Pseudonocardia sediminis: one gene and its partner. The protein of the gene in region 1 interacts with the protein of each later gene in a pairwise test. Links are inferred from orthologs where the notes say so. Each region holds a gene or a part of one and is shown in the gene's direction. Other genes may lie near its edges. The genes, in order: panC and EV383_RS16175.

Region 1 (14,230 bases):
GCCGTCCTGGACCGCCTGCTCGCCCTGACCACGCTGCTGGAGGGCCACGCCGACCACGTGATGGACGCCGTCGGGCCGCGGGTGGTGCCCAGCGTCGACGTCATCCGCGAGCGCTTCACCGCCCGTCGTCGCGGGGGCGGGATCATCGACCGCCTGCTGCGCACCCTGCTCGGGGTCGAGGCGAAGATGCGCCAGTACGCCGTCGGCGCGGCGTTCGTCCGGCACGTCGAGGGCGAGATCGGGATGGCCGGGTTCAACCGGGTCTGGGAGTCCCCGGAGACCCTGCCCCTCCGCGCCGAGCTGGACGCGCCGCAGGACTGGCTGCGCCGGGTCGCCTGAGCCTCGCCGTCGTCGTGAGCCCGCCGTCCGCCGCCGTGCCGTCCGCGGGCCCGTGGTCGGCGACGCCCGCCCCTCATGATCGATCCGTGTGTGACGATCGGTGCCATGGGTGGCACCGATGTGCCCACACTCATCGATCATGAGCGCGGCTCTCGGCCCGGCGTCCCGCCAGGTGCGGGTCGCCGTGCGTGAGGCACTCGACCGGCTGCCGCCCGAGGCCCGGGTCGCACCGCCGGTCATCGCCTGCTCCGGGGGCGCCGACTCCACGGCGCTGCTCGACGCCGTCGCGGCGCTGGCCCCGGCCGGCGTGCACGCGGTGATCGTCGACCACGGGCTGCAGGACGGGTCGGCGGAGCGCTCGGCGGCGCTGGCCGCGACGTTCGGGGCCTGCGGGGTGCGAGCGCGCGTCTGCACCGTGCGGGTCGAGGGCGCCGGCGGACCGGAGGCCGCGGCGCGCCGGGCCCGTTATGAGGCCCTGCGCGCCGCCCGCCCGCACCCGGACTCGCCGGTCCTGCTCGGGCACACCCTCGACGACCAGGCCGAGACGGTGCTGCTCGGCCTGGGCCGCGGCTCCGGCGCCCGCTCGCTGGCCGGTATGCGGGAGTGGAGCGACCCGTGGCTGCGACCGCTGCTCGGGACACGACGGGCCGTCACCGAGGCCGCGTGCGCCGAGGCCGGCCGCCAGCCCTGGCAGGACCCGCACAACGCCGAGGACCGCTTCACCCGCGTCCGGATCCGCCGCGAGGCGCTCCCGCTGCTCGACGACGTCCTCGCCGGCGGCGTCGCCCCGGCGCTGGCCCGGACCGCGGCCCAGCTCCGTGAGGACGACGACGCGCTGAGCGTCTGGGCGGAGCTGGTCCGCGCCGAGGCGGAGGACCGGGTCCGGACCGAGGCGGAGGACCGGCTCGGCACCGGGGCAGCGGACGGTGATCACGTGGGGGCACCCGCGTCACCACCGCTCGGCGCCGCGGCCGATCCGTCCGGTGATTCCGGTGACACCGCCGGTCGCGGACGGACGACGCAGGGGGCGGCCGACGACGGCACCGGCCCGGACGGCCCGGCGCTGCGGGTGGGCCCGCTGGTGGGCGTCCCGGCCGCCGTACGACGCCGGGTCCTGCGGGAATGGTTGCGCGAGAACGGGGTACGGGCCCTGACCGATGATCATCTACGCGCCGCCGACGACCTCGTCGGGCGGTGGCGGGGACAGGGCGGACCGGCCCTGGGCGGCGGCTTGGACCTCGTCCGCGCACGTGGCAGGCTCGTGCTGCGACGCCACGTCCGGGGCGGAGCGGGGCACTGACGTCGATCGGGGTGGGTCACCCCGGACGGCGGCCACCGTGGACCGGGCGCCGACGAGGGGACGACGCTTGTACGACGAGGACATCTCCTCGGTCCTGGTCACCGAGGAGCAGGTCCGGACGAAGATCGCCGAGATCGCCGAGCAGGTGGCCGCGGACTACAGCGAGCAGTGCGGCGAGCGATCGGGTCGCGAGACCGACCTGGTCCTGATCGGGGTGCTGAAGGGCGCGGTCATGTTCATGACCGACTTCGCCCGTGCCCTCCCGGTGCCGGTGCAGCTCGAGTTCATGGCGGTCAGCTCGTACGGCTCGTCCACGTCGTCGTCCGGCGTGGTGCGGATCCTCAAGGACCTCGACCGCGACATCGCGGGCCGGCACGTCCTGATCGTCGAGGACATCATCGACTCCGGGCTCACGCTGAACTGGCTGATGAACAACCTGCAGGCCCGCTCGCCCGCCTCGCTGGAGGTGGTGACGCTGCTGCGCAAGCCGGACGCGATCAAGGTCGACGTCCCGGTCAAGTACGTCGGCTTCGACATCCCGAACGAGTTCGTCGTCGGCTACGGGCTCGACTACGCCGAGCGCTACCGCGACCTGCCCTACATCGGGACGCTGTCCCCGACGGTCTACGCCTGAGCGACCGTCTGACGGTCCGTCTCGTCCGCGGGATCAGTTCCCGGCCGCGACCGGTGGTCCGGCCGGGGGCGCCAGGTCGGTGGGGGCGACACCGGCCGGCGCCGGTGTGAACGGCTCCGTCCCGGCGGCCAGCGCGAGGTCGGGCAGCCCGCCGTTGCGGCGGGCGTAGTCCAGGGCCCTCGCGAGGTCGGTGTACTCGATGCTCTCCCGCTCCCCGCCGACGTTCAGGCTCGACAGCAGCCCGACCGCGCGTCCGGCCTCGTCGAGCAGCGGGGCCCCGGACTCGCCGGGCACGCCCCGCGCCACCGTGTAGACGGTGTGTCCCCACCCGCCGCCGACGTCCTCGCCGCCGGTGCCGGCGCGCGGGCGCAACGTCCGCGTCCCGGCGCCCATGCTCGTTCCGCCTGCGCTCCTCTCGGGCGGCCCCTCCGGGTTGGCCAGCCCGAACACCGCGGCCCCCGGCTCCAGACCGCCGTCGTGCACCCCGCCCGGGCCGCCGAAGAACGGCACCGACGGGTTGGTCCGCGCCGCCGCGTCGGGCGGCAGCTCGACGAGCGCGAAGTCGTTGTAGGCGCAGGTGTCCGGGTCGGTCTCGCCGCGCTGCTGCATCGTCGTCCACGAGCTGTAGACCATCGTCCCGGTGACGGTCTCGCCGTTGCCCCGCACGGTGACCGGGGTGCCGGTCGGGACGGTGGAGGAGGTGCAGCCGTCGGTCTCGGTGTCGGCGCCGGTGCCCCCGCAGTGCGCGGCCTGCCCGAGGAGGACCTTCTCGCCGCTGGTGAACACGAAGCTCGACGTGCACAGCCCGGCGCCGGCCGTCTCGGTCACCGCACCCGGGCGGACGGCGGCCGACCCGGCCGGGGTCGCGGCCGGCGTGGTCAGGCCCAGCGGGTCGAACGGCGAGCGACGTCCGGTGAGTGTGGTCACACGGCCGTCGGCGGAGGCGGTCGTCGCGGCCGTGACGCCGCCGGACAGTGCCGGGACCTCGTAGAGCGCGGCCGACGTCCCGACCACGAACAGCCCCGCGGCCAGCAGCAACGCCGTCCGCAGGCGCCTCGACGAGGCCAGTGCCATGCCGCCCCCGTCCCGCCGTCGGTCGCCGACCGTGGTCCTGCGATCACCCGTGCGGAGAAGTTCCCACACCCGTGCTCCGGGGTGTGCGGCGGGACACCCTCTGCAGGGCAACGCCGGGCGTGATCCGCGGAACCCCGTGGCCGGGCCGGGCGTTGTGTGGTGGAACCGGTCGAACGGGCCGGGAACCGGCCAGGAGCACACCCGGCGCGCTCGACGTCGCAGGGAGCTATCCTGGCGGGTCAGAGCCGGTCGGTGTGTCGTGCGCCGGAAGTGATCGGCCGGTGAACCACTCTCGGGAAGGTGAAGGCCGCCCAGGCCGACGTTGCATGGACCGCAAGCGCCTCCTCCGCAATCCTCTGATCTGGATCCTCCTTGCGCTCCTGATCTATTTCGGGTTCAGCACGCTGTTCGACGACACCCGCGGCTTCACGCAGGTCCCGACGTCGACCGCGCTGGCCCAGATCTCCAGCGGCAACGTCACCGACGCCGTCGTGGAGGACAAGGAGCAGCGGCTGCGGCTGACGCTCCGGACCCCCGTCGACGGCGAGACCCAGATCATCACCCAGTACCCGGCGCAGTCCGCGGGTCAGATCTTCAGCTCGCTGCAGCAGGCCCAGGGCGGCCCGGAGTACAACACCGTCGTCCGGCAGGACTCGTTCCTGTCCACCCTGCTGATCACGATGATCCCGCTCGCCCTCCTGCTCCTGGTGCTGTTCTGGTTCATGAACAACTCCCAGGGCGGCGGCAACCGGGTGATGAGCTTCGGCAAGTCCAAGGCCAAGCAGCTGAACAAGGACATGCCCAAGACCACCTTCGGCGACGTCGCCGGCGCCCAGGAGGCGGTCGAGGAGCTCTACGAGATCAAGGACTTCCTGCAGAACCCGGGCCGCTACCAGGCCCTCGGCGCGAAGATCCCGAAGGGCGTGCTGCTCTACGGCCCGCCCGGAACCGGTAAGACGTTGCTCGCGCGGGCCGTGGCCGGCGAGGCGGGCGTGCCGTTCTACACGATCTCGGGCTCGGACTTCGTCGAGATGTTCGTCGGTGTCGGCGCGTCGCGTGTGCGTGACCTGTTCGAGCAGGCCAAGCAGAACAGCCCCTGCATCATCTTCGTCGACGAGATCGACGCGGTCGGCCGCCAGCGCGGCGCCGGCCTCGGCGGTGGCCATGACGAGCGCGAGCAGACGCTGAACCAGCTGCTCGTCGAGATGGACGGCTTCGACGCCCGCGGCGGGATCATCCTGATCGCCGCGACGAACCGTCCGGACATCCTGGACCCGGCGCTGCTGCGCCCGGGCCGCTTCGACCGCCAGATCCCGGTGGCCGCGCCCGACATGGCCGGCCGCAAGGCGATCCTCGGCGTGCACTCCAAGGGCAAGCCGTTCGACAACGACGTGGACTTCGACGGGCTGGCCAAGCGCACCGTCGGGATGTCCGGCGCCGACCTGGCCAACGTCATCAACGAGGCCGCGCTGCTCACCGCCCGCGAGAACGGCACGCTGATCAACGGGGCCGCGCTCGAGGAGTCGGTGGACCGCGTCGTCGGCGGGCCGCGCCGCAAGGGCAAGATCATCTCCGAGCAGGAGAAGAAGATCACCGCCTACCACGAGGGCGGGCACGCGCTGGCCGCGTGGGCGATGCCGGACCTGGAGCCGGTCTACAAGCTCACGATCCTGCCGCGCGGGCGTACCGGCGGGCACGCGCTCGTCGTCCCGGAGGACGACAAGGGCCTGATGACGCGCGCCGAGATGATCGCGCGCCTGGTGTTCGCGATGGGCGGGCGCTCGGCCGAGGAGCTGGTGTTCCACGAGCCGACGACCGGCGCGTCCTCGGACATCGACCAGGCGACGAAGATCGCCCGCGCGATGGTGACGGAGTACGGCATGAGCGCCAAGCTCGGCGCCGTGAAGTACGGCCGCGAGCAGGGCGACCCGTTCCTCGGACGCTCGATGGGCAACCAGGCGGACTACTCGCTGGAGGTCGCCCACGAGATCGACGAGGAGGTGCGCAAGCTGATCGAGGCCGCGCACACCGAGGCGTGGGAGATCCTCAACACCTACCGCGACGTGCTCGACGAGCTGGTGCTCGAGCTGCTGGAGAAGGAGACGCTCACCCGCAAGGACCTGACGCGGATCTTCGACTCGGTGGAGAAGCGCCCCCGGATCACCGCGTTCAACGACTTCGGTCAGCGCACCCCGTCGGACAAGCCGCCGATCCTGACCCCGGCCGAGCGCGCGCACGAGAACGGCGAGCCCTGGCCGCCGCAGACCGAGCCGGAGCGCGAGCCGACCCCGGTCGGCTCCTACCCCGGTGGCAGCAACGGCGCCGGCGGTCCCGGACCGGACGGCAGCTCGCCGGTCCCGACGCCCGGCACGGGACACCCGGGCCAGCAGGCCTACCCGTCCAACGGTGGCTCCGTGCCGCAGAACGGCGGTTACACGGCCGCGCCGCAGAACGGTGGCTACCCGGCGGCGCCGCCGAACGCGGTCGCGCCGAACTACGGGGCCCCGCCGAACTGGCGTCCGGCCACCACCCCGGCCGGCCAGACCTGGCCGCCGCCGAACTGGACCGAGCAGACCCCGCAGGGCCGGAACGGTCCCGCCCAGAACGGCCCGGCTCAGAACGGCCCGGCCCAGAACGGTCCCTGGTCCACTCCCGGGCAGCAGCCCGGAGGGAACGGCAACGGGAACGGGCAGGGACACGGCCCGTCCACCGAGCAGCAGCGTCCCGAGGACGGCGGCCCGAACCCGGAGGCAGGACGCTGAGTACGTCGTCCACCGACACGTCCCCCCTGCGCTCGGCGGCCGTCTCCGCCGGGGTCACCGAGGCCGTCCCGGCCGGGGTCGACCTCGAGCGGGCGGCGGCCGCGGTGCGGGAGCTGCTGATCGCCTGTGGCGAGGACCCGGACCGGGAGGGGCTCAAGGAGACCCCGGACCGGGTCGCGCGCGCCTACGGCGAGATCTTCGCCGGGTTGTACGTCGACCCGGACACGGTGCTGGAGAAGACGTTCGACGAGGGTCACGGCGAGCTCGTCCTCGTCCGTGACATCCCGATGTTCTCCACCTGCGAGCACCACCTGGTGCCCTTCCACGGGGTCGCGCACGTCGGCTACATCCCGGCCGTCGACGGGCAGGTCACCGGCCTGTCCAAGATCGCCCGGGTCGTCGACCTCTACGCCAAGCGCCCCCAGGTGCAGGAGCGGCTGACCGGGCAGATCGCGGACGCGCTGGTCCGCAAGCTCGACCCACGCGCCGTCATCGTCGTGCTCGACGCCGAGCACCTGTGCATGTCCATGCGCGGCATCCGCAAGCCGGGGTCGCGCACCACCACGTCGGCCGTGCGCGGGCTGTTCAAGAGCTCCGCGTCCTCGCGTGCGGAGGCGCTCTCGTTCATCCGGGGCGCCTGACATGGCGGTCCTGGGGAGTTCCGACGGCGGGGCCCGGCTCACCGAGCTGGGCCGCTGCGCGGTGATGGGCATCCTGAACGTCACGCCCGACTCGTTCTCCGACGGCGGGCGCTACCTCGACCTCTCGCACGCCGTCGCGCACGGGATCGCGATGCGCGACTCCGGCGCCGACCTCGTCGACGTCGGTGGCGAGTCGACCCGGCCCGGGGCCCTGCGGGTCTCGGCCGAGGTCGAGGCGCAGCGGGTGCTGCCGGTGATCCGCGACCTGGTCGCCGAGGGCGTCCGGGTCAGCGTGGACACCACCCGGGCCTCGGTCGCCGATGCCGCCGTCGAGGCCGGGGCGGCCGTGGTCAACGACGTGTCCGGCGGGCTGGCCGACCCGGACATGGCCGCGGTCGTGGCGAACGCCCGGGTGCCGTGGATCCTCATGCACTGGCGCGGGCACAGCGAGCGGATGAACGAGCTGGCCGGCTACGAGGACGTGATCGGCGAGGTCCGCCAGGAGCTCGTGATGCGCGCCGACGCCGCCGTGATGGCCGGGGTGGACCCGGACCGGATCCTGCTCGACCCGGGCCTGGGCTTCGCCAAGACCGCCGCCCACAACTGGGCCCTGCTGCGGCGTCTCGACGTCCTGGTCGCGCTCGGGTTCCCGGTGCTGGTCGGGGCCTCGCGCAAGCGGTTCCTCGGCGACCTGCTGGCCGACGCCTCCGGCAGCCCGCGCCCGCACTCCGGGCGCGACGGGGCGACGGCGGCGACCAGCGTCCTGGCCGCGATGGCCGGGGCCTGGGGCGTCCGGGTGCACGACGTGGACTCGACGATGGACGCCGTCGCGGTGAGCACGGCCGTCCGGCTGGGGGCCTCCCGTGCCGTCACCGGTCCGTGGCTGGGGGACGCCCAGTGAGCGCGCCCGCCGCCGGGGCCCGGGACCGGATCGAGCTGCGCGGTCTGCGGGTGCGCGGCAACCACGGCGTGTTCGACCACGAGCGCCGCGACGGGCAGGACTTCGTCGTCGACCTCGTCGTCTCCGTGGACCTCGCACCGGCCGCGGCGTCGGACGACCTGGCCGACACCCTCGACTACGGTGCCCTGGCCCAGGGCGCGGCCGCGATCATCGGCGGTCCGGCGCGGGACCTGATCGAGTCGGTCGCCGGGGAGATCGCCGACGACGTGCTCACCGACCCGCGGGTGGCCGAGGTCGAGGTGACGCTGCACAAGCCGTCCGCGCCGATCCCGCTGCAGTTCGCCGACGTCGCGGTCGTGGTGCGGCGGGCGCGGCCGTGAGTACCGCGGTGCTCTCGCTCGGGTCCAACCTGGGGGAGCGGATCACGTACCTGCGGTTGGTCGTCGCCGACCTCGGGCCGGCGCTGGTGGCGTCGTCGCCGGTGTACGAGACGGCGCCCTGGGGCGTCACCGACCAGCCGGACTTCCTGAACGCCGTCGTGATCGCCGACGACCCCGCCCTCGACGCGTGGGGCTGGCTGCGGCGCGGTCAGCGCCTGGAGGCCGAGGCCGAGCGCGTCCGCGAGCAGCGCTGGGGGCCGCGGACCCTCGACGTGGACGTCGTCGCCGTACGCGGGGACGACGGCTGGGTCTGCAGCGACGATCCGGAGCTGGTGCTGCCGCACCCCGGCACGCCGTCGCGGGCCACCGTGCTCGGACCGTGGCTCGACGCCGACCCGAGCGCCGTGCTCGACGGGCACGGACCGGTCGCCGAGCTGCTCGCCGCCCTGCCCGAGGCCGAACGCGCCGCGATGCGCCGCCGCGACGACCTGGTGCTGCGGCCGTGACCCCGCAGCCGTCGATCTCCCGCACCCGCCCGCGCGACCTGCTCGCCGTCGGGCTGGCGGCGGTGCTCGTCGGCAACCTGGTGATCCGGCTGTTCTACTCCTCGATCCCGTCGCTGCCGCTGGCCGCCGGGGTCGTCCTGGGTGTGCTGGGCATCGCGGAGCTGGTCGGCGGGTACGTGCTGCGCGGCCGGATCGAGCGGCGCCGCGGCGCCCCTCCGGTGGACCCGTTGCTGGCCGCACGGGCGGTGATCGTGGCCAAGGCCTCGGCCGTGGCCGGCTCGTTCGTCACCGGGCTGTGGGCGGGGGTGCTGACCTACACGTTGCCGCTGGCCGGCGACGTCACTGCGGCCGCCGGCGACAGCGTGACGGCCGGGATCGGGCTGGTGTGCGCCCTGCTGCTGGTGGGGGCGGGCCTCTGGCTCGAGTACTGCTGCCGGACGCCGGACGACCCGGACACCGACGACCGCCCGGAGCGCCTGCGCTGATCCCCGCCGATCGGGGCACCCCGTCGGCCGGTTCGCGGGAGGTGGTTGTCGGTCCGCGCCCGTAGGGTCTGGCGACATGGTGAGTCCCGCGCTGCCCGCACCGGGCACCCCGGCGCCGTTCGCGAAACGGCGGGGGGTACTGCTCCCGGTCGCGGGGCTGGTCGTCCTCGCGCTCTGTGTGCTGATCACGATCGGGCTGGTCGAGCGCTCGATCGGACCGGCCGGCGTGCTGATCGGGACGCTGTGCGCGATGCTGCCGGTCCTCCCGGTGGTGGCCACGTTCCTGTGGGTGGACCGCTGGGAGCCCGAGCCCCCGCGGCTGCTGCTGGGGGCGTTCTTCTGGGGCGCCGGGTTCTCCGCGCTGGCCGCGTTATTGATCAACTCCAGCGCCTCGGCGGTGCTGGACGCGGCGGCCGGTCGCGGGGCGGGTGACGTCCTGGCGCCGGTGCTGGTCGCGCCGATCGTCGAGGAGGGCGTGAAGGGCCTGTTCCTGGTCGGCCTGCTGGTCTTCCGCCGCCGCGAGTTCGACGGCGTGGTGGACGGGATCGTCTACGCCGGCATCGTCGCGGCCGGGTTCGCCTTCACCGAGAACATCCTCTACCTGGGCCGCGCGGTCACCGACCCGGAGACGGCCGGCGTGCTCGCCACGCTGTTCGTGCGCGGCATCGCCTCGCCGTTCGCGCACCCCTTGTTCACCTGCATGATCGGGATCGGTGCGGGCGTCGCGGTGGCCAGCCGGCACGTCGGGTTCCGGGTGCTGGCCGTGCTGGTCGGTTATGCGGTCGCGGTCGTGCTGCACGGGCTGTGGAACGCCGCGTCGGTGTTCTCCTCCTCGCCGGCGACGTTCTTCGAGATCTACGCGTTCGTGATGCTCCCGCTGTTCGTCGGGCTGATCGTGCTCGTGGTGTTCGCCCGCAAGCGCGAGGCCCGGATCGTCACCGCCGAGCTGCCCGGGTTCGCCGCCGCCGGCTGGATCGCGCCGAGCGAGGTGCCCCTGCTGGCCGACCTCTCGCGCCGCCGCGGCTGGCGGGCGCTGGTCCAGCGACGCTCCGGACGGTCCGCGGCCAAGGCCGTCGCCGACTACCAGGCCGCCGTCACCGAGCTCGCGTTCATGCGCAACCGGATCGCCCGCGGCGCCGTCCGGGAGAGTGCGCAGGCCGAGCACGACGAGAAGCTGCGCGCCCTCCTCCGTGCCCGTGCCCGGGCGATCGGCATGCCGGACGCCCTCACCTCGGCCTGGCGCCTCCCACCACCTCCCGGCTGGGAGCCGCCGCCCCCGCCGAACCCGGACGGCGGCTACACCCAGCCCCTCCGCGCCCCCGGCCCGGAGGACCTGTTCTCCGACGCCGGCCAGACGGACGGCCGGAGCCGGCACCCCGGTCACGGTCCTCACCCCGGCCCGGCCCCGCAGCCCGGATACGGCCCACCTCCGGGCTACGGCCCGCCCGGCCAGGTGCCCCCACCGGGAAGCCCGCCTCCGGCCCACCCGCCTCCGGGCTACCCGGCACCGCCGCGGCAGTCCGGCCCGCCGCCGGGACAGACCGGCCCGCCTCCGGGCCACACCGGTCCTCCGCCCGGCTACGGACGGCCCCCCGCCCCGGCCGACCCCGACTCGTCCGAAGCTCCCGGCCGACACCGCCGCTGAGAGCCCCGACAGACGTCCGAGACGCGTGCTGTACCTGGTGCCGCGCGCCGAACCCGGTGCCGCGCGCTCCGTGAAGCGCGCGTCCGCGGGTTCGGTGCGCGTCGATGGTCGAAGCTTCTTCCGGCCCCGGCCGACGTCGTCACGCCCGCCACCCGCCCGGCGGGTTCCCGCGCGTTCTCCGTCTCACCGCGCGCTCCCTGTCGCGAAGCGCGTGCGGCCGCGGTCGCTCCGGTGAGTTCTGCGCGCGTTCCGCGGGTGAAGCCTGTCACCGGCCCGCTGCGGCGGAGGCGGATCCGTCTACCCTGGCCGGGCACGCGACAGGGATTGTCGCCGACGCCTCGACCGGTACCCCTGGTGGACCGGAGCGAGTAGGAGAGATCGATGAACGCTGGCCGCCCCGCGCGGCTCGCCGTCGGAGTCGTGTCCGCCGGACGGGTCGGGGTCGTGCTCGGAGCCGCACTCGCGGCGGCCGACCACCACGTCGTCGCGACCAGCGGTGTCTCCCGGGCGTCGGTCCAGCGCGCCGAGGCCCTGCTGCCCGGTGTCCCGTTGCTGCCCCCGGACGAGGTCGTGACCCGCTCCGACCTGGTCGTCCTCGCCGTCCCGGACGACGTGCTGCCCGGCCTGGTCCGCGGCCTCGCCGCCGCCGGGTGCTTCCGACCCGGGCAGATCGTCACCCACACCGCGGGTGCCTCCGGCGTGCGCGTGCTGGAGCCGGCCGTCGAACACGGGGTGCTGGCGGTGGCCCTGCATCCGGCCATGACGTTCACCGGCCGCCCGGAGGACGTCCAGCGGCTGGCGTCGTGCTGCGTCGCGGTGACCGCCGCCGACGGTGACGAGGCTGCGGCGAGCGTCGGCGAGGCCCTGGTCGTGGAGATGAACGCGGAGCCGGTCCGGGTGCCGGAGTCGGTCCGCCCGCTCTACCACGCAGCTCTCGCGCACGGCGCCAACCACCTGATGACGCTGGTCGGGGACTGCGTGGACCTGCTGGAGAACGCCGGCGTGCACCCGGCCGGACGGCTCGTCGCGCCCCTGCTCTCGGCCGCCCTGGACAACGCGCTGCGCCACGGCGACCGCGCGCTCACCGGACCGGTCGCCCGCGGCGACACCGGCACCCTGCGCACCCACCTCGACGAGATCACCGCCGCCGACCCGGACCTGGCCGAGGCCTACCGGGCCCTGGCCTCCCGCACCGCGGGACGGGCCGCCGCGGCCGGTCTCCTCGACCACTCCGCACTCGACGACGTCCGCGCCGTCCTGAAGGAACACCGGTGAACGCCGGACCCACCCGCACGACCCTGGAGGAACACCGGTGACCGCGATGAGCACCCGCAACGGCTACGTGGCCGGGCAGGTGACCGTGCACTCCGAGCCCACCAAGCTCGCGGCGGTGACCCGCGCCCTGCGCGGCGCCGGCCGCAAGATCGCGCTCGTGCCCACGATGGGCGCGTTGCACGAGGGGCACCGCGAGCTGATCCGGCACGCCAAACGCGTGCCGGGCGCCGTCGTCCCGGTCGTGTCGATCTTCGTGAACCCGCTGCAGTTCGGGGCGGGCGAGGACCTGGAGAGCTACCCGCGCCCGCTGGAGGACGACCTCGAGGCGTGCCGCGAGGAGGGCGTCGAGCTGGTCCTGACCCCGCAGGTCGGGCACATGTACCCGCCCGGCGCGGACACCCGGATCAGCCCCGGCCCCCTCGGCGAGGAGCTGGAGGGCGCCACCCGCGCGGGGCACTTCGCCGGGATGCTGACCGTGGTCTCGAAGCTGTTCCACATCGTCGCGCCGGACGTGGCGATGTTCGGGGAGAAGGACTACCAGCAGCTCGTCCTGGTCAAGAAGATGGTCCGCGACCTGGACTTCCCGCTGTCCGTGGTCGGGGTGCCCACGGTGCGCGAGTCCGACGGCCTGGCCCGCTCGTCGCGCAACGTCTACCTCTCCGAGTCCGACCGGGCACGGGCCGCGGTGCTGTCCCGGGCGCTCGTCGAGGGCGCCTCGATCTCCGCGGCCGGCCCGCAGGCCGTGCTGGACCGGGCGCACGAGGTCCTCGCGACCGAACCGTCCGTGGACGTGGACTACCTGGAGCTGCGCGGCGCCGACCTCGGCCCGGTCCCGGAGTCCGGGGACGCCCGCCTGCTCGTCGCGGCCCGGCTGGGCACCACCCGTCTGATCGACAACGTCGCCGTCATGCTGTGAGAGAGGCAGACCGATGAACCGCACGATGATGAAGTCCAAGATCCACCGCGCCACCGTGACCCAGGCCGACCTGCACTACGTCGGCTCGGTGACGATCGACGCGGACCTGATGGCCGCCGCCGACCTGCTGGAGGGCGAGCAGGTCACCATCGTCGACATCACCAACGGCGCGCGCCTGGAGACCTACGCGATCACCGGCGAGCCGGGTAGCGGCGTGATCGGGATCAACGGCGCCGCCGCGCACCTGGTGCACCCCGGCGACCTCGTCATCCTGATCTCCTACGGCCAGTACGACGAGTCCGAGCTGGTCACCTACCGGCCGCGGGTCGTCTTCGTCGACGCCGACAACAAGATCGCCGACCTGGGGACCGACCCGGGCCACGCTCCGGACGGGTCCGGCCTGCTCTCCGGCGCCGTCGGCCGGGCCGGGTAGAGGCGTGCACCTCTGCATCGACGTCGGCAACACCCAGATCGCGCTGGGTCTCTACCCGGAGCAGGACCCGTCGGCGCCGGAGCAGATGGGGCCGGAGACCGCGCACAGCTGGCGGATGCGCACCGAGCCCCGGATGACCGCGGACGAGCTCGAGGTCGCCATCTACGCGATGCTCGGTGACCTCGCGCCGGCCGTGTCCGGGATCAGCGCGCTGTCCACGGTGCCGGCGCTCTCGCGCGAGCTGCGGGTGATGCTGGAACGCCGCGCCGACCGGATGCCGACGCTGGTCGTCGGGCCGGGGGTACGGACCGGGGTGCCGCTGCTGGTCGACCACCCCCGCGAGGTGGGTGCCGACCGGGTGGTGAACACCCTGGCCGCGCACCAGATGTTCGGCACCGCGTGCGTGATCGTCGACTTCGGCACGTCGACCAACATCGACGTCGTCTCGGCACGGGGTGAGTTCCTCGGCGGCGCGCTGGCCCCGGGCATCGAGATCTCGATGGAGGCGCTGGCCACCCGCGCCTCCGCGCTGCGCACCGTCGAGCTCCTGGCGCCGCGCTCGGTGATCGGCAAGAACACCGTGGAGTGCCTGCAGGCCGGGGTGATCTTCGGCTTCGCGGGTCAGGTCGACGGGCTGGTGCGCCGGATCGTCGCCGAGCTCGGCCCGTCCGCGGGGCCGATCACGGTGCTGGCCACCGGTGGCCTGTCGCAGCTGATGCGGGGCGAGTCGGAGACGATCGAGCACTACGTGCCGGAGCTGACCCTGTTCGGCCTGCGGCTGACCTACCTGCGCAACGTCCGCCAGACCAACGTCACCAACGGCACGTCGAACACCCCGGACGCCGTCTCCGGGCGCCCCGCCAGGTAGGCCCGCGCCCGGGCGAAGGCCGCGTCCCGCTCGGCGGGCTCGCCGGTCAGCGCCCAGGAGTGGGTGGCGAT
Region 2 (14,365 bases), 2.6 Mb from region 1 along the record:
CCGACATCACGCTGACCGACCTGCGCGAACCCGTCCGGGCCGGTCTGACCTACCCGGTGACGTTCACGTTCGAGCGCTCCGGCGCCGTCGTGCTCGAGGTGCCGGTGGGCAACCCGGACGTCCCCGCCCCGCGCGCCACCGACGACGAGCCCACCACCGACGTCCCGGGGACCGACGTCACCGACGACGACGTGTCCGAGCCCGACACCCCGGCCGCCCCCGGCAACGGCTGAGCCCCGGTAACGGCCGGGCCGGGCCTCAGGCCTGCGCGCCGTCGCGTCCCAGGACCACGCCGGTCTCCCCGGACGCGACCGTGGCCAGGATCTGCTCCGCGACGTGCTCGGCGGTCTGCACCGCGAAGGGCAGGTCGTCGGGCAGGTCGTCGTAGGACCGTGACTCCCCCGCCTCGACCGAGCCCGCGAACTCGGTCCGGGTCAGCGACGGCAGCAGCGTGCTGACGACGATGCCGTCGGGCGCGAGCTCGACCCGGGCGACGGCCGAGAACTGCTCCAGCGCGGCCTTCGTCGCCGCGTAGACGCCGGTCCCGGGCAGCGCCATCAGCGTCGTCCCGGAGCTGACGTTGACGACGACGCCCTCGCCGCGGCTGCGCATGTCCGGAACCACCGCCTGCATCATCCGCAGCGCCGCGACGACGTTGAGCTCCACGATCGACCGCACCTGCTCGAGGCCGCTGTCGGCCACGGGGAGGTTCAGGCCCCGCCCGGCGTTGTTCACCAGCACGTCGACCCGCCCGAAGCGTTCGACGGTGCGGCGGACGATCTCGGCCGGCGCCGACTCCCCGGTGACGTCCATCGTGAGGGCGAACGAGCCCGGCAGGTCCTGCACGAGCCGGTCGAGGCGTTCCGCGCGCCGGGCCACCATCGCCACGCGCGCCCCGCGCTCGTGGGCCAACCGCGCCGTCGCCTCCCCGATCCCCGACGAGGCCCCGGTCACCAGTACCACCCGATCCGCGATGTCCATGCCGACCGCATGCCCTCTCAGGGCCGGACGACACGGCGGCGGCCCGCCCATCTAGCCGACGGCGGGGGCCACAGCCGGGCGTCGACGAGGTAGTGGCGCCCGGGTCGCGGCCCACACCGTCGCCACGACCAGGGCGCTGCCGGCCAGCTGCGCGACCGTCGGGCTCTCACCCAGCACCACCACGCCGAGGACGACCGACAGCACCGGGTGCACCAGCAGCAGCGCCGCCGTCGTCCCCGGGGCCAGCCCGGCCGACCCGCGCCCGATCAGCACCCAGGCCACCACCTGGCCGGTGACGGCCAGCAGCGCCAGCCACATCCACGTCGGCGCGGGCAGCGACACGGCGATCCCGGTGGTCGCGACCCCGGCCAGGCCGGTCGTCACCGCCGCCGACGCCGTCGCCACGGCGACCGGGGTGAACACGTGCACGGCGCTGCGCCGGGCCCCGGCCCGCTGCAGGAACAGGTACCCGGCGTAGGCCAGGCCGGCGAGAGCCCCCAGGACGGCACCGCGCACGGGGGCCGGGGTGTCGCCCGCACTGCCCAGCACCCCGCCGGCCAGCGCGATCCCGGCCAGCAGCACCGGCGCGGCGAGCAGCTGCCGGCGAGGCACCCGCGTGCCGGAGACCAGCCATGCCAGCAGCGGCAACGCCACCACCTGGACGCTGAGCACGACGTTGGCGATCCCGGCGCCGGCGTCGAGCACGCTGCGGGTCCAGAGCAGGAAGTCGGTGCCCAGCAGCACTCCCGCCAGCGCCGCCCAGCCCACCATGCCCGCGTCCGGACGACCGTGACGGCGGGCCTCCCGCCACGCCAGCGGGCCCAGCACCACCAGCGCCAGCGCGCACCGCCAGAACGACGCCGTCGCCGCGTCGGTGCCGGCCAGCGCGACCAGGATCCCGGTCCAGGACAGCGCCGCGGCCCCGGCGAGGAGGGTGCCGACGGCGCGCGGGTCGGGCGACAGCGGGGAGGGAGCGGGGACGTACGGGCGGCGGGTGTCGAGGGAGGCGGTCACGGCGTCCACGCTCCCCGCCGCGATCACAAACATCCAATGATTGTTTCTGCGGTGTACCGCGTAGCCTGGCTTAGGTGATCGCCTGGGAGAGGTTGCGGGTCTTCGCCGCCGTCGCCGAGCACGGCTCGATCGGGGCCGCGGCGGCCGCGCTGCACATCACCGGCCCGGCCGTCACCCAGCAGCTGCGCAAGCTCGAACGCGAGGCCGGGTCCCGGCTCGTCGAGCCGGACGGGCGCGGCATCCGGCTGACCGCCGCCGGGCATGTCCTGGCCGGGCACGCGGGAACGGTCGCAACGACCGTCGCCGACGCCGCCCGCGACCTCGCCACGCTGCGCGACGACGTCGCCGGGCCGTTGCGGATCGGGTCGCTGGCCAGCGCGTTGCGGACCCTGATGCCGCAGGTCCTGCACACCCTCACCGCCGCCCACCCCCGGCTGGTGCCGACCGTCCGTGACGGCGAGGTGTTCGAGCTGCTGCCGGCCCTGCGCCACCGCGACCTCGACGCGGTCCTGCTGGAGAGCTGGACGAACCGGCCCGCCCGCATCCCGGCCGGCGTCCGGGTGACGACGCTGGTCACCGAGCCGGTGCTGCTCGCGGTCCCCGAGGGCCACCCGATCGCCGAGGAGGACCCGGCTCCGATCGGCGAGCTCGCCCGGGAGACCTGGGCGTCCTGCCCGGTCGGGACAGAGGCCTACGAGGCCCTGGTCCAGCTCGTCCGCGCGCACCACGTCGAGCCGGACGTCCGCTACCTGGTGACCGACTTCACCACCCAGCTCAGCCTCGTCCGAGCCGGTCTGGCCGTCGCGACGGTGCCGGGCATCGCCGCCGTCCCGGCACCCGAGGGCGTGCGGTTCCTGCGCTGCCGCCCGGCGATCGAGCGGTCGCTGGCGCTGGCCACCCGGGAGCAGGACGGCGACCTGCCGGCCCTGCGCGCGCTCACCACCGCCCTGAGGACGGCCGCCGAGAACGCCGTCCGTGCCGCCCCCGAACCAGGCGCCTGAGGAGCCCTGCCCGGTTCAGCGCTGCTGGGCCTTCAGCTCGCGCAGCAGGTTGGCCGAGAACCGGTCGCCCATCATCTGGATGGTGGTCTGCATCGTGCGGGTCACCACCGGTGTGGCGAGCTTCGACAACGGCAGGTCGACGGCGAGGTCGAGGCTGATCGCCAGGTGGGTCCCGTCGTCGACGTCGGAGAGCTCGTAGTGCCCCTCCGCCCCGGCCCACTCGGTGACCCCCGCCGGAGGGTCGTGGGTGAACGAGATTCGCTGCTTCTCCGAGAACGTCATGCGCTCGGTGAACACCGGGCTGATCCCGACACCGAGCACCTTCAGTCGGACCAGGTGCCAGCGCCAGTGCTCACCGTCGGCCTCGATCCGGCTGAGCAGCGGCGTCAGCTTCGGCAGCCGGTCGGGATCGACCAGGATGTCCCACACCGCGGAGCGGTCCGCGGTGACGACGGCCTCGGAGCTGGTGCCGGCGGTGAACCGGGTCAGGACCCACCGCCCTCGGGCAGTGCACCGCCGGCCGCCGGGGTGTCGTCCCCGCCCGCGACGCCGGGCTCGGGGTCCTCGGTCCCGCGGTTCGCGGCCGGCAGCAGCTCGGCCAGCGCGGCACCCTCGATGCGGCGGAACGTGCGGCGCGGCCGGTTCCGGTCGAGCACGGCGACCTCGAGCGCGTCCGGCCCGAGCACCCGCGGCGTGGTCGAGCCGTTCGCCGCGGACGGGTCGGCCCCGGGGACCTGCAGGCCGCCCAGCGCGACCCCGATCGCGGCGGAGAGCTCCATGCCGTGCTCGTAGGACTCGCCGAGCTTCGTCGAGATCGGCTCGGTCTGCCCGCCCATCACCACGTAGCGCGGCTCGTCGGTGATCGAGCCGTCGTAGGTGATGCGGTAGAGCTGGTCGCCGCCGGCCTCGCGGCCGACCTCGGCCACGCAGAGCTCCACCTCGAACGGCTTCTGCTGCTCGACGAACGCGGTACCCAGCGCCTGGGCGTAGGCGTTGGCCAGCATCCGCCCGGTGACGTCACGGCGGTCGTAGGTGAAACCGCGGAAGTCGGCCATCCGGATGCCGCCGGTGCGCAGGTTCTCGAACTCGTTGTACCGGCCGACGGCCGCGAACCCGATCCGGTCGTAGATCTCGGAGACCTTGCGCAGCGACGTGCCACGGTTCTCGGCGACGAACAGGACGCCTCCGGCGTAGGTCAGCACGACCACGCTGCGACCGCGGGAGATGCCCTTGCGGGCGAGCTCGGAGCGGTCGCGCAGCAGCTGGTCGACGGAGGAGTAGAACGGCATCGTCATGGGGAGCGCTCCAGGTCTTCTCTAGCGGCGGGCAGGCGGTGGGCGGGGGCCGGGAGCTCAGCCACCGGGCCGCTCGGTGCGTCCGGCGACCACCTGCGTCACGACGTCGGCGATCTCGTCCTCGCCGCGGCGCTCGGCGCCGTCGGCGGTGATGGACACGACGACCGGGTAGATCCGGCGGACCGTGTCCGGGCCACCGGTCGCGGAGTCGTCGTCCGCGGCGTCGTAGAGGGCCTCGATCGCGGTGCGCACGGTGGCGGCCAGGTCCGCGGACGGGTCGTGCAGCTTCTTCAGCGACGACTTCGCGAACACCGAGCCCGAGCCGACCGCGTGGTAGCCCAGCTTCTCGTCGTAGCGCCCGCCGGTGGCGTCGTAGGTGACGATGCGCCCGGCGGTGGCCGGGTCGGTGGCCTCGGTGTCGAAGCCGGCGAACAGCGGGACGACGACGAAGCCCTGCATGGCCGCGCCGAGGTTCGCCCGGACCATCCCGGCCAGCTTGTTGGCCTTGCCGTCGAGCGAGAGCGAGACACCCTCGATCTTCTCGTAGTGCTCGAGGTCCACGCTGAACAGCCGGACCATCTCGATCGCCATGCCCGCCGAGCCGGCGATCCCGACGGCCGAGTACTCGTCGGTGACGAAGACCTTCTCGATGTCGCGCTGGGCGATCATGTTCCCCTGCGTGGCCCGCCGGTCACCGGCGATGACCACCCCGCCGGAGAACACCAGCGCGACGATCGTGGTGCCGTGCGGGACGCCCAGCTGCGCCGCGGCTCCCCCGCCGGCGGCCGTGGCCGGACCGGGATCGGGCAGCAGGTGCGGTGTCACCGACCCGACGAACTCGGAGAAGGACTGCGAGCCGGTCATGAACGTACCGAGCTGTCCTGTAGCGGGGCCGGGGGCGATCCCGGGGTTGACCGAGGGCCGGAAGTCCATGGTCGGGTGAGTGCCTCTCCTCGTGCGGGTGTGGTGCTTGTCGAACGGTGGCCCGCAGGGGGCGACGGCCGCGACGGGCCGTCGCCACCCACGGGGTGGAGCGGCCGGGCGGCTACTGGCCGCCCTTCTGCACGTAGGACCGGACGAAGTCCTCCGCGTTCTCCTCCAGCACGTCGTCGATCTCGTCGAGGATGGTGTCGACGTCCTCACCGAGCTTCTCGCGGCGCTCCTGGCCTCCGGACTCCGCGCCCTCGCCGCTCTCGTCGTCGCCGTCGCCACCGCCCTGGCGCTTCGTCTGCTCCTGCGACATGAGGTCTCCTCCTCGCACATGGGCCCGGCCACCGCACGCTCTCCCGTGCGACGGACCGGGTCCGGTACCTGTCCACCCTACCCACCGGGTGAACGACACGCCCGTGAACTGCGCAGACCCGTTCGGCGTGTCCCACTACGCCCTCGGTCGGCGCCCTCAGCCCTGTGTGAGCTTGTCCACGAGCTCCTCGGCCGTCGACGTGGCCTCGAACAGCTCGCCGACGTGCTTGCGGGTGCCGCGCAGTGGCTCCAGCGTCGGGATCCGCACCAACGACTCCCGGCCCAGGTCGAAGATCACCGAGTCCCAGGACGCCGCGGCGACCTCGACCGGGTAGCGCTTCATGCAGCTGCCCCGGAAGTAGGCGCGGGTGTCCTCCGGCGGCTCGGTCATCGCCGCCATCACCTGCTCCTCGGTGACGACCCGGCGCATCGACCCGCGGGTGACCATCCGGTTGTAGAGGCCCTTGGCCAGCCGGACGTCGGAGTACTGCAGGTCGACCATGGCCAGGCGCCCGGAGTTCCAGCCCAGGCCGTCGCGCTGGCGGTAGGCCTCGAGCAGGTGCAGCTTGGCCGTCCAGTCCAGCCGGTCGGTGGTGAGCATCGGGTCCTTCGCCAGGTCCGCGAGGACCTCGCCCCAGGCGTCGAGGACCTCGAGGGTGTCGGCGTCCCAGGCGGAGCGGTCGGCGCCCTGCTGGCGCGCGACGTGGGCCTCGGCGCGCTCGTAGTACTCCTGCTGGATCTGCAGGCCGGTGAGCTTGCGACCGTCGGCCAGGTCGACCGTGCGCTTCAGCGACGGGTCACGGCTGATCTGGCTCACCGCACGGACCGGCTCGGACAGGCGCAGATCCTCGAACCGGACGCCGTGCTCGATCATGTCGAGCACGATCGCCGTCGTCCCGACCTTGAGCAGGGTGGCGAACTCGGACAGGTTCGCGTCGCCGATGATGACGTGCAGCCGGCGGTACTTGTCCGCGTCGGCGTGCGGCTCGTCGCGGGTGTTGATGATGCCGCGCTTGAGCGTGGTCTCCAGGCCGACCTCGACCTCGATGTAGTCCGAGCGCTGCGCGAGCTGGTAGCCGGGCTCGTCGCCCTGCTGACCCAGCCCGACGCGTCCGGCGCCGCAGACGACCTGCCGGGAGACGAAGAACGGAGTGAGCCCGCCGACGATCGACGGGAACGTCGTCGCCCGGGCCATCAGGTAGTTCTCGTGCGAGCCGTAGCTCGCACCCTTGCCGTCGACGTTGTTCTTGTAGAGCTGCAGGCGCGGGGACCCGGGCACCGTGGCGGCGCGGTTCGCGGCCTCCAGCATCACCCGCTCGCCGGCCTTGTCCCAGGTCACGACGTCGCGGGGGCTCAGCACCTCGGGCGTGGAGTATTCCGGGTGCGCGTGGTCGACGTAGAGCCGGGCGCCGTTGGTGAGGATGACGTTCGCGGCGCCGAGGTCGTCGAGGTCGGTGTCGAGCTGCGGGGCCAGCGACGGCGCCGACAGGTCGAACCCGCGCGCGTCGCGCAGTGGGGACTCCACCTCGTAGTCCCAGCGCGCACGACGGTTGCGCGGGATGTCCGCCGCGGCGGCATAGGCGAGCACCACCTGCGTCGACGTGACGACCGGGTTGGCCGTGGGGTCACCGGGCACCGCGATGCCGTACTCGATCTCCGTACCCATGATCCGGCGTGCGGTCATACTGCCGCCTCCCCCTCAACGTGCATTGCGCGAGCCTAACCGCCATCGCACCCCGCGCGCCCCGAGCACGCCGGTGTATCCGGCCACGTCGGGCTGTCACGGGCCCCGATGCGACGATCCGTGCGTGACCGACCCCGCCCGTGAGCGCATCGCCCTCTACGACGCCGACGGCCGGGTGGTCGGCGAGGCCGACCGCGGCGAGGTCTACGCCCGCTCGCTGTGGCACGGCACGTCGGCCACGCTTCTGCGCAGCACCGACGGCGCCCGCGTCTACGTGCACCGGCGCAGCGACGACAAGCTCGTCATGGCCGGGCTGTACGACTGCTGGGCGGGCGGGGTGATCGACGCCGGGGAGAGCCCCGACGACGCCGCAGCGCGCGAGCTGGCCGAGGAGCTCGGCATCACCGGCGTCGCGCTGGAGCATCTGTTCACCCGCGCCTGGGACGCCTCCGCCGAAGGGGCCGACACCGGTCCCGGCACCGGCCCGTACGGGCTGCGCGCCCACGTGTTCGCCTACCAGGCGTTCTCCGACGGCCCGGTCGTCCACCAGCCGAGCGAGATCGCGGAGGGCGGCTGGATGGAGATCGACGAGCTGCGACGGCGTCTCGACGACCCGTCCTGGCCGTTCGTGCCGGACGGGCGCGCGGCCGCCCGGAGGTGGCTGTCCAGTCTCTGACCCGCGGGTGACCCGGCTCACCCGATGTGGTGTCTGGATCGGTTAACACGCGGCGGGTCGCGCGACGACATCCCGGAAAGGGCCCACCGTCGGGTCCCCCGCACGTGCCGCCGCCGGACCGGTTCACGCCGCCCCGGCACGGTGACCACGCGCCGGCGCCCTGACCCAGCACCGTCGCCCCACCCGACGGGGTCGCCCCGGCGCCCGCAGCCACGCAGTTCCAGGAGACCCACCATGGTCAGCATCTCCGTCTCGGCCCGTTCCCTCGCCGCCGCCCGCCTGGTCGACCCGCACGTCTCGACCGCCGCCGTCCACGCCGCCGTCGAGGAGGCCCTCGCCGCCGACCGTCGCGAGGCCCGCCGCGAGGCCGCCCGCACCACCGATACCTCCCCGCGCCCCACCCGCTGACCGAGCCCCGCCGAGGCGCCCCGCCCACGCGCCCCATCGCCGCGCCTCCGTCGAGGCGCCCCGGCCACGCGGAGCCACGAGGGGATCCCCGGGGACCGTCGGGTGTGCGAGGGGACCCTCCGGGACGCGCTCGCCGGGCACGTCCCCGGGGCCCGCAGCACCCGCCGCGTCACCAGGGGAGCCCCCGGGACCTCCCGGTGAGCGAGGGGACCCCCAGGGACACCCCTAGCCGGGCACATCCCCGGGCGCGCAGTACCCGCCGCGTCACCAGGGGAGCCCCCGGGACGTCCCGGTGAGCGAGGGGACCCCCAGGGACACCCTTGGCCGGGCACATCCCCGGGCGCGCAGTACCCGCCGCCGCGTCGCCAGGGGAGCCCTCGGGACGTCCGGTGAGCGAGGGGACCCTCTCGGACACGTCACGGGGGGGTGTGACGCAGCTCGGGCGCCCGCCCCCGGACCCCACACAGACGAAAACCGCTCACGAACTCCGAGAGTTCGTGAGCGGTTCGCTGGAACAACCCGCCGGGAGACCGGCCGGGAGTCAGAGGTTGATCATGTGCCCGGCGAGGCCGTGGATGGCCTCCTGCAGGCCCTCGGACAGCGTCGGGTGGGCGTGCACGTTGCGGGCCATCTCGTAGACCGTGAGGTCCCACTTCTGGGCCAGGGTCAGCTCGGGCAGGAGCTCGGTGGCCTCCGGGCCGATGATGTGGCCGCCGAGCAGCTCGCCGTAGGTCTCGTCGGCGATGAGCTTGACGAAGCCGTTCGGCTCGCCCATGCCCTGTGCCTTGCCGTTCGCGGTGAACGGGAAGGACACGGCCTTGACCTTCCAGCCCTTCTCGTCGGCCAGCTCCTCGGCCTGGGCCTGGGTGTAGCCGAAGCTCGCGACCTGCGGCTGGCAGAACGTGGCCCGCGGCATCATCACGTAGGACAGCTCCTGGGTCTCGGCCCCGGCGAGCGTCTCCGCGGCCACCACGCCCTGCGCCTCGGCGACGTGGGCGAGCATCAGCTTCGCCGTGACGTCACCGATCGCATAGACGTGCTCGGCGCTGGTGCGCATGTAGTCGTCGACCTGGACGGCGCCGCGCTCGGTCAGCTCGACGCCGATCTTGTCGAGGCCGAAGCCGTCGACCCGGGGGGCGAAGCCGATCGCCTGCATGACCTTGTCGGCACGGATCTCCTCCGAGCCGCCCTTCTCCGAGGAGACGGTGACGGTGACGCCGGACCCGTCGTCGACGATCGACTCGACCTTGGTCGACGTGCGGACGGTGACGCCGAGCTTCTTGTAGCGCTTGCCGAGCTCCTTGGACACGTCGGCGTCCTCGAGCGGCAGCAGCCGGTCCAGGTACTCGACGATCGTGACCTCGACGCCGTAGTTGGCCAGCACGTAGGCGAACTCGACGCCGATCGCACCGGCACCGGCGATCACGATGGACTTCGGCAGCTCGCGGGTGAGGATCTGCTCCTCGTAGGTCACGACGCGCTCGGAGAGCTCGGTCCCGGGCAGCAGCTTCACCGTGGAGCCGGTCGCGATGATCACATCGGTGTAGGTGACGGTCTCGCTGCCGCCGTCGGAGAGCTCGACCTCGATCGTGCCGGGCTCGGAGAAGCGGCCCAGGCCGTCGAACTCGGTGATCTTGTTCTTCTTCATCAGGAAGTGCACGCCCTTGACCCGGCCGTCGGCCACGGTCCGGCTGCGGTCGAAGGCGGCGCCGAAGTCGAAGGAGACCTCACCGGAGATGCCGAAGGTCTTCTGCTCGTGGCTCATGATGTGGGCGAGCTCGGCGTTGCGCAGCAGGGCCTTCGACGGGATGCAGCCCACGTTGAGGCACACCCCGCCCCAGTACTTCTCCTCGACGACGGCCACGCTCTTCCCGAGCTGGGCGGCCCTGATGGCCGCGACGTACCCACCGGGGCCGGCACCGAGAACGACGACGTCGAAATGAGGCATGTGCCCAGCCTAGGACGTCGCGGGCGTCACGGCCTCGTCCGGTACGTCACCCTGTCGCCGAGTCGTCCGGACACCCCTCCGCGCCGGGGGCGTCGTCGTCGGGGCAGCTGCCGGAGTCGTCGTCCGCCGGCCAGGTCCGACCGGTCGACAGGTGGGCCACCAGCGCCTCCCCCACGTCCAGCAGGGCCGCCTGCTGCCCGGGGCTCAGGCCGTCGAAGAGCACCTCCTGCACCGTCGTGGCGTGGCCGGGCGCGGCCTCGCGCAGCACCCGCATGCCCTCGTCGGTGAGCTCGGCGAGCTGGCCGCGGCGGTCGGTCGGACAGGACCGGCGCCGGATCCATCCGCTCTCCTCCATCCGGGCCACGGCGTGCGAGACGCGGCTGCGCGAGGACAGCGACGACGTCGCGAGCAGGCTCATCCGCAACGTGTGCTCGGGCGCCTCGGACAATCGCACCAGGATCTCGTAGTAGGCCTGCGGCATGCCCGAATCGGACTGCATCTGACGCTCGACACGCTCGAACACCAGCCGCGTGGCGGCCAGGTACGCGCGCCAGGTCCGCTGTTGCTCCTCGTCGAGCCAACGCGGGTGAGCCACGACACCTCCCAGAAACAGTTGAACGCTCAAGTCGTTAGTACTAGTATCGCTCTCAACAAGTGAGAGTTCAACCAACTTACGGAGGATCACCCATGTCCGCTCCCTCGACCACCACCATCCCCAACTACATCGCGGGGACCTGGGACATCGACGCCACCCACTCCGTGATCGCGTTCAGTGTCCGTCACATGATGGTCAGCAAGGTCAAGGGCCGCTTCGACCAGTTCGCCGGCGAGATCGTCACCGCCGACAACTTCGAGGACTCCTCGGTCAGCACCACGATCGACGCCACCTCCATCAACACCGGCAACGACCAGCGCGACGGCCACATCAAGTCGGCCGACTTCTTCGAGGTCGAGACCCACCCGGAGTGGACCTTCCGCTCGACCGGCATCACCGCCAAGGGCGACGACTTCGTCCTCGCCGGCGACCTGACCATCAAGGGCGCGACCAAGCCGGTCGAGCTCGCCCTCGAGGTCGGCGGCTTCGGCCCGGACGCCTGGGGCGGCACCCGCTGCGGCTTCACCGCCACCACCACGATCAACCGCAGCGACTTCGGCGTCGACATCTCGCTGCCCCTCGACGGCGGCGGCGTCGTCGTGAGCGAGAAGATCGGCATCGAGCTGGAGATCGAGGGCGTCCTGCGCGCCTCCTGACTCCCGCACGTGACCCGGGGCCGACCACGCCCCGAGCGAGAACGAGCCCCGGCCGGCGATCCCGGCCGGGGCTCTCCCGTGTCCGGCCCCTGACCACGGCACTCGTGGCGCATTCGTGCGGCCGGGCGGAACTTTCGCGCCACGAGTGCGGGGCACGCGGCCTCGGTAGGCTGCGGCGGCATGAGCGGGTCGCGCTACCGGGAGCTGGTGCCGCAGCGGCTGCCCGCGCCGGTGCGTGCGCTCGTCGAGTGCGCCTGGCGGGCGGAGGTCCCGGCCGGCGCGGCGCCCCATGAACAGCGCGTGCTCCCGGACGGGTGCATGGACCTGCTGCTGGCCGACGGCCGGATCGTCGTGGCCGGCCCGGACACCGCGGCGCACGTCGCCCGGTCCGTCCCCGGCTCCGCGACCGTCGGACTGCGGTTCCACCCCGGGGCGCTGCCCGCGCTGCTCGGCGTCGCCGCCGACGCGGTGCGCGACCACCGGGTCGACCTCCTCGAACTGATCCCCCGCGGCCGCCCCGCCGCACGGTCGGCCATCGGGAGCACCGCCGAGATGCGGCTCACCGTCGCCGGCGGGTCCGCGGACGACGCTGATGTGCATCTCGGCGGGGGCGGACCGGCCGCTCGTCACGGCGGGAGCGGACCGGGCGCTCGTCACGGCGGGGACCGAACGGCCACTCATCGCGGTGGGACCGGGCCGGTCGCTCGTCTCGGCGGGACCGGGCTGGCTGCTCTCCTCGACACGACCACGGCCCTGCTCGCCGCCGCCGAGCAGGACCGCCACCGGCTGCCCGAACCGCTCCCCGGATCGGCACTGCGCGCGCTGACCGCCGGGATGCCCGCCGCCGAGGTGGCCGACCGGGTCGGCGTCACGACCCGCACGCTGCACCGGCGCTGCCTGGCGACCCTCGGCTACGGGCCGTCGGTGGCACGGCGCGTCCTCCGGTTCCGTACGGCCACCGGGTTGTTGTACGCCGGCGTCCCACCCGCCGAGGTCGCCGCCCGGGCGGGCTACGCCGACCAGCCGCACCTGAGCCGGGAGGTCAGAGCCCTGGCCGGGGTCTCCCCCGGCGAGCTGGCCCCGCCGCGGTGAGATGACGCCGAGGGCGCTCCGCCCGGCGGCGGAGCGTCACGACGGTCGTCCCACCCGCACGTCAGGCCTCCTCGGCATCCACCCAGGCGAACAGGTCCAGCGACGAGCCGTCGGGGTCGGTGACGGTGGCGTAGCGCTGGCCCCACGGCGCGTCGAACGGCTCGAGGACGCCGACGTACCCGGCCCCGGTGATCCGCTCGTAGGCGGCGTCGACGGCCGCGGCGTCCGGGAGCAGGAACGCCAGACCCACCCGGCCCTCCCCCGACGACGGCGGGGTCCATCCGTCGTGGAAGCCCGACACCAGGGCGTCGGTGTCGAAGCCCAGCCGCAGACCACCCCGCAGCGGCACCTCCACGTGCACCTCGGCGTCGGCGGACTCCGGGATCTCCAGGCCGAGGAGCCGGTAGAACGCCAGGGACCGGGCCATGTCCGACACCACGATCCCGATCATGTCCAGCTGCGCGCCGATCGTCTCGTTGCTCATGGGACCCGACCGTAGGGCCGGAGCCCTCGGCCGTCGTGAACGGATCGGACACGCGAACGGGCCCCGCCGCGGGATGCGGCGGGGCCCGTCCGGGTGGAGCAGGTGCCTACAGGTACTGGCCGGTGTTCGACGCGGTGTCGATCGCGCGGCCGGTGGCGTCGTTCTTGCCGGTGACCAGCGTGCGGATGTAGACGATCCGCTCGCCCTTCTTGCCCGAGATCCGTGCCCAGTCGTCCGGGTTGGTCGTGTTGGGCAGGTCCTCGTTCTCGGCGAACTCGTCGACGATCGCGTCCAGCAGGTGCTGCACGCGCAGACCCCGCTGACCGGTCTCGAGCACCGACTTGATCGCGGACTTCTTCGCCCGGTCGACGATGTTCTGGATCATCGCGCCGGAGTTGAAGTCCTTGAAGTAGAGCGTCTCCTTGTCCCCGTTGGCGTAGGTGACCTCCAGGAACCGGTTCTCCTCGGTCTCGTCGTACATCCGCTCGACGATCCGCTGGATCATCGCGTCGACGCACGCCTTGCGACTGCCGCCGAACTCGGCGATGTCGTCGGAGTGCACCGGCAGGGTGTCGGTGAGGTACTTGGAGAAGATGTCCTGGGCGCCCTCGGCGTCCGGACGCTCGATCTTGATCTTCACGTCGAGCCGGCCCGGCCGCAGGATCGCCGGGTCGATCATGTCCTCACGGTTCGAGGCACCGATGACGATGACGTTCTCCAGGCCCTCGACGCCGTCGATCTCGGCGAGGAGCTGGGGCACGATCGTCGTCTCGACGTCGGAGGACACACCCGAGCCACGGGTCCGGAAGATCGAGTCCATCTCGTCGAAGAACACGATCACCGGGGTTCCGGCGCTCGCCTTCTCACGGGCGCGCTGGAAGATCAGGCGGATGTGCCGCTCGGTCTCGCCGACGAACTTGTTGAGCAGCTCCGGGCCCTTGATGTTGAGGAAGAACGCCCGTCCCTCGTCCGGGTCGTCGCCGCGCTGCTTGGCGATCTTCTTCGCCAGCGAGTTGGCGACCGCCTTGGCGATCAGCGTCTTGCCGCAGCCGGGCGGACCGTAGAGCAGGACACCCTTGGGCGGGCGCAGCTCGTACTCGGTGAACAGCTCCGCGTGCAGGAAGGGCAGCTCCACGGCGTCGCGGATCTGCTCGATCTGGCGGAACAGGCCACCGATGTCCTCGTAGGCGACGTCCGGGACCTCCTCGAGCACGAGGTCCTCGACCTCCGCCTTGGCCACCCGCTCGTAGGCGTAGCCCGCGCGGGAGTCGACCATGAGGTGGTCGCCG

What was found.
Region 2: the proteins of panC (region 1) and EV383_RS16175 interact in binary tests that used the Escherichia coli proteins (3 or more experiments, as listed by UniProt). The link is inferred for Pseudonocardia sediminis from one-to-one orthologs.

What each region holds. Positions count from the first base shown.
Region 1 is NZ_SHKL01000001.1:6,091,747-6,105,976, reverse strand. Bases 11,185-13,923 are described here. They hold panC (pantoate--beta-alanine ligase), read left to right. Parts: upstream 11,185-11,988; coding sequence 11,989-12,858; downstream 12,859-13,923. Other genes in these bases: EV383_RS28510 (type III pantothenate kinase), read left to right, coding at 13,296-13,923; panD (aspartate 1-decarboxylase), read left to right, coding at 12,872-13,291; EV383_RS28525 (Rossmann-like and DUF2520 domain-containing protein), read left to right, coding at 11,185-11,942. Also shown: EV383_RS28580 (zinc-dependent metalloprotease), read left to right, coding at 1-339; tRNA lysidine(34) synthetase TilS, read left to right, coding at 479-1,639; hpt (hypoxanthine phosphoribosyltransferase), read left to right, coding at 1,707-2,273; EV383_RS28565 (serine protease), read right to left, coding at 2,307-3,347; ATP-dependent zinc metalloprotease FtsH, read left to right, coding at 3,674-6,109; GTP cyclohydrolase I FolE, read left to right, coding at 6,136-6,750; folP (dihydropteroate synthase), read left to right, coding at 6,752-7,651; folB (dihydroneopterin aldolase), read left to right, coding at 7,648-8,031; folK (2-amino-4-hydroxy-6-hydroxymethyldihydropteridine diphosphokinase), read left to right, coding at 8,028-8,537; EV383_RS28535 (DUF3180 domain-containing protein), read left to right, coding at 8,534-9,022; EV383_RS28530 (PrsW family intramembrane metalloprotease), read left to right, coding at 9,099-10,667; more of EV383_RS28525, read left to right, coding at 11,049-11,184; more of EV383_RS28510, read left to right, coding at 13,924-14,159. UniProt on the Escherichia coli protein: Catalyzes the condensation of pantoate with beta-alanine in an ATP-dependent reaction via a pantoyl-adenylate intermediate.
Region 2 is NZ_SHKL01000001.1:3,488,237-3,502,601, reverse strand. The notes cover bases 6,244-9,117. They hold EV383_RS16175 (NUDIX domain-containing protein), read left to right. Parts: upstream 6,244-7,341; coding sequence 7,342-7,893; downstream 7,894-9,117. Other genes in these bases: lpdA (dihydrolipoyl dehydrogenase), read right to left, coding at 8,843-9,117; EV383_RS31220 (hypothetical protein), read left to right, coding at 8,128-8,301; dop (depupylase/deamidase Dop), read right to left, coding at 6,244-7,217. In the rest of the region: EV383_RS16220 (copper chaperone PCu(A)C domain-containing protein), read left to right, coding at 1-233; EV383_RS16215 (SDR family NAD(P)-dependent oxidoreductase), read right to left, coding at 259-981; EV383_RS16210 (DMT family transporter), read right to left, coding at 1,033-1,995; EV383_RS16205 (LysR family transcriptional regulator), read left to right, coding at 2,070-2,996; EV383_RS16200 (SRPBCC family protein), read right to left, coding at 3,012-3,485; prcA (proteasome subunit alpha), read right to left, coding at 3,482-4,291; prcB (proteasome subunit beta), read right to left, coding at 4,349-5,155; EV383_RS16185 (ubiquitin-like protein Pup), read right to left, coding at 5,337-5,534; more of dop, read right to left, coding at 5,691-6,243; more of lpdA, read right to left, coding at 9,118-10,249; EV383_RS16165 (MarR family winged helix-turn-helix transcriptional regulator), read right to left, coding at 10,296-10,844; EV383_RS16160 (YceI family protein), read left to right, coding at 10,937-11,500; EV383_RS32230 (helix-turn-helix domain-containing protein), read left to right, coding at 11,681-12,592; EV383_RS16145 (VOC family protein), read right to left, coding at 12,654-13,076; arc (proteasome ATPase), read right to left, coding at 13,183-14,365.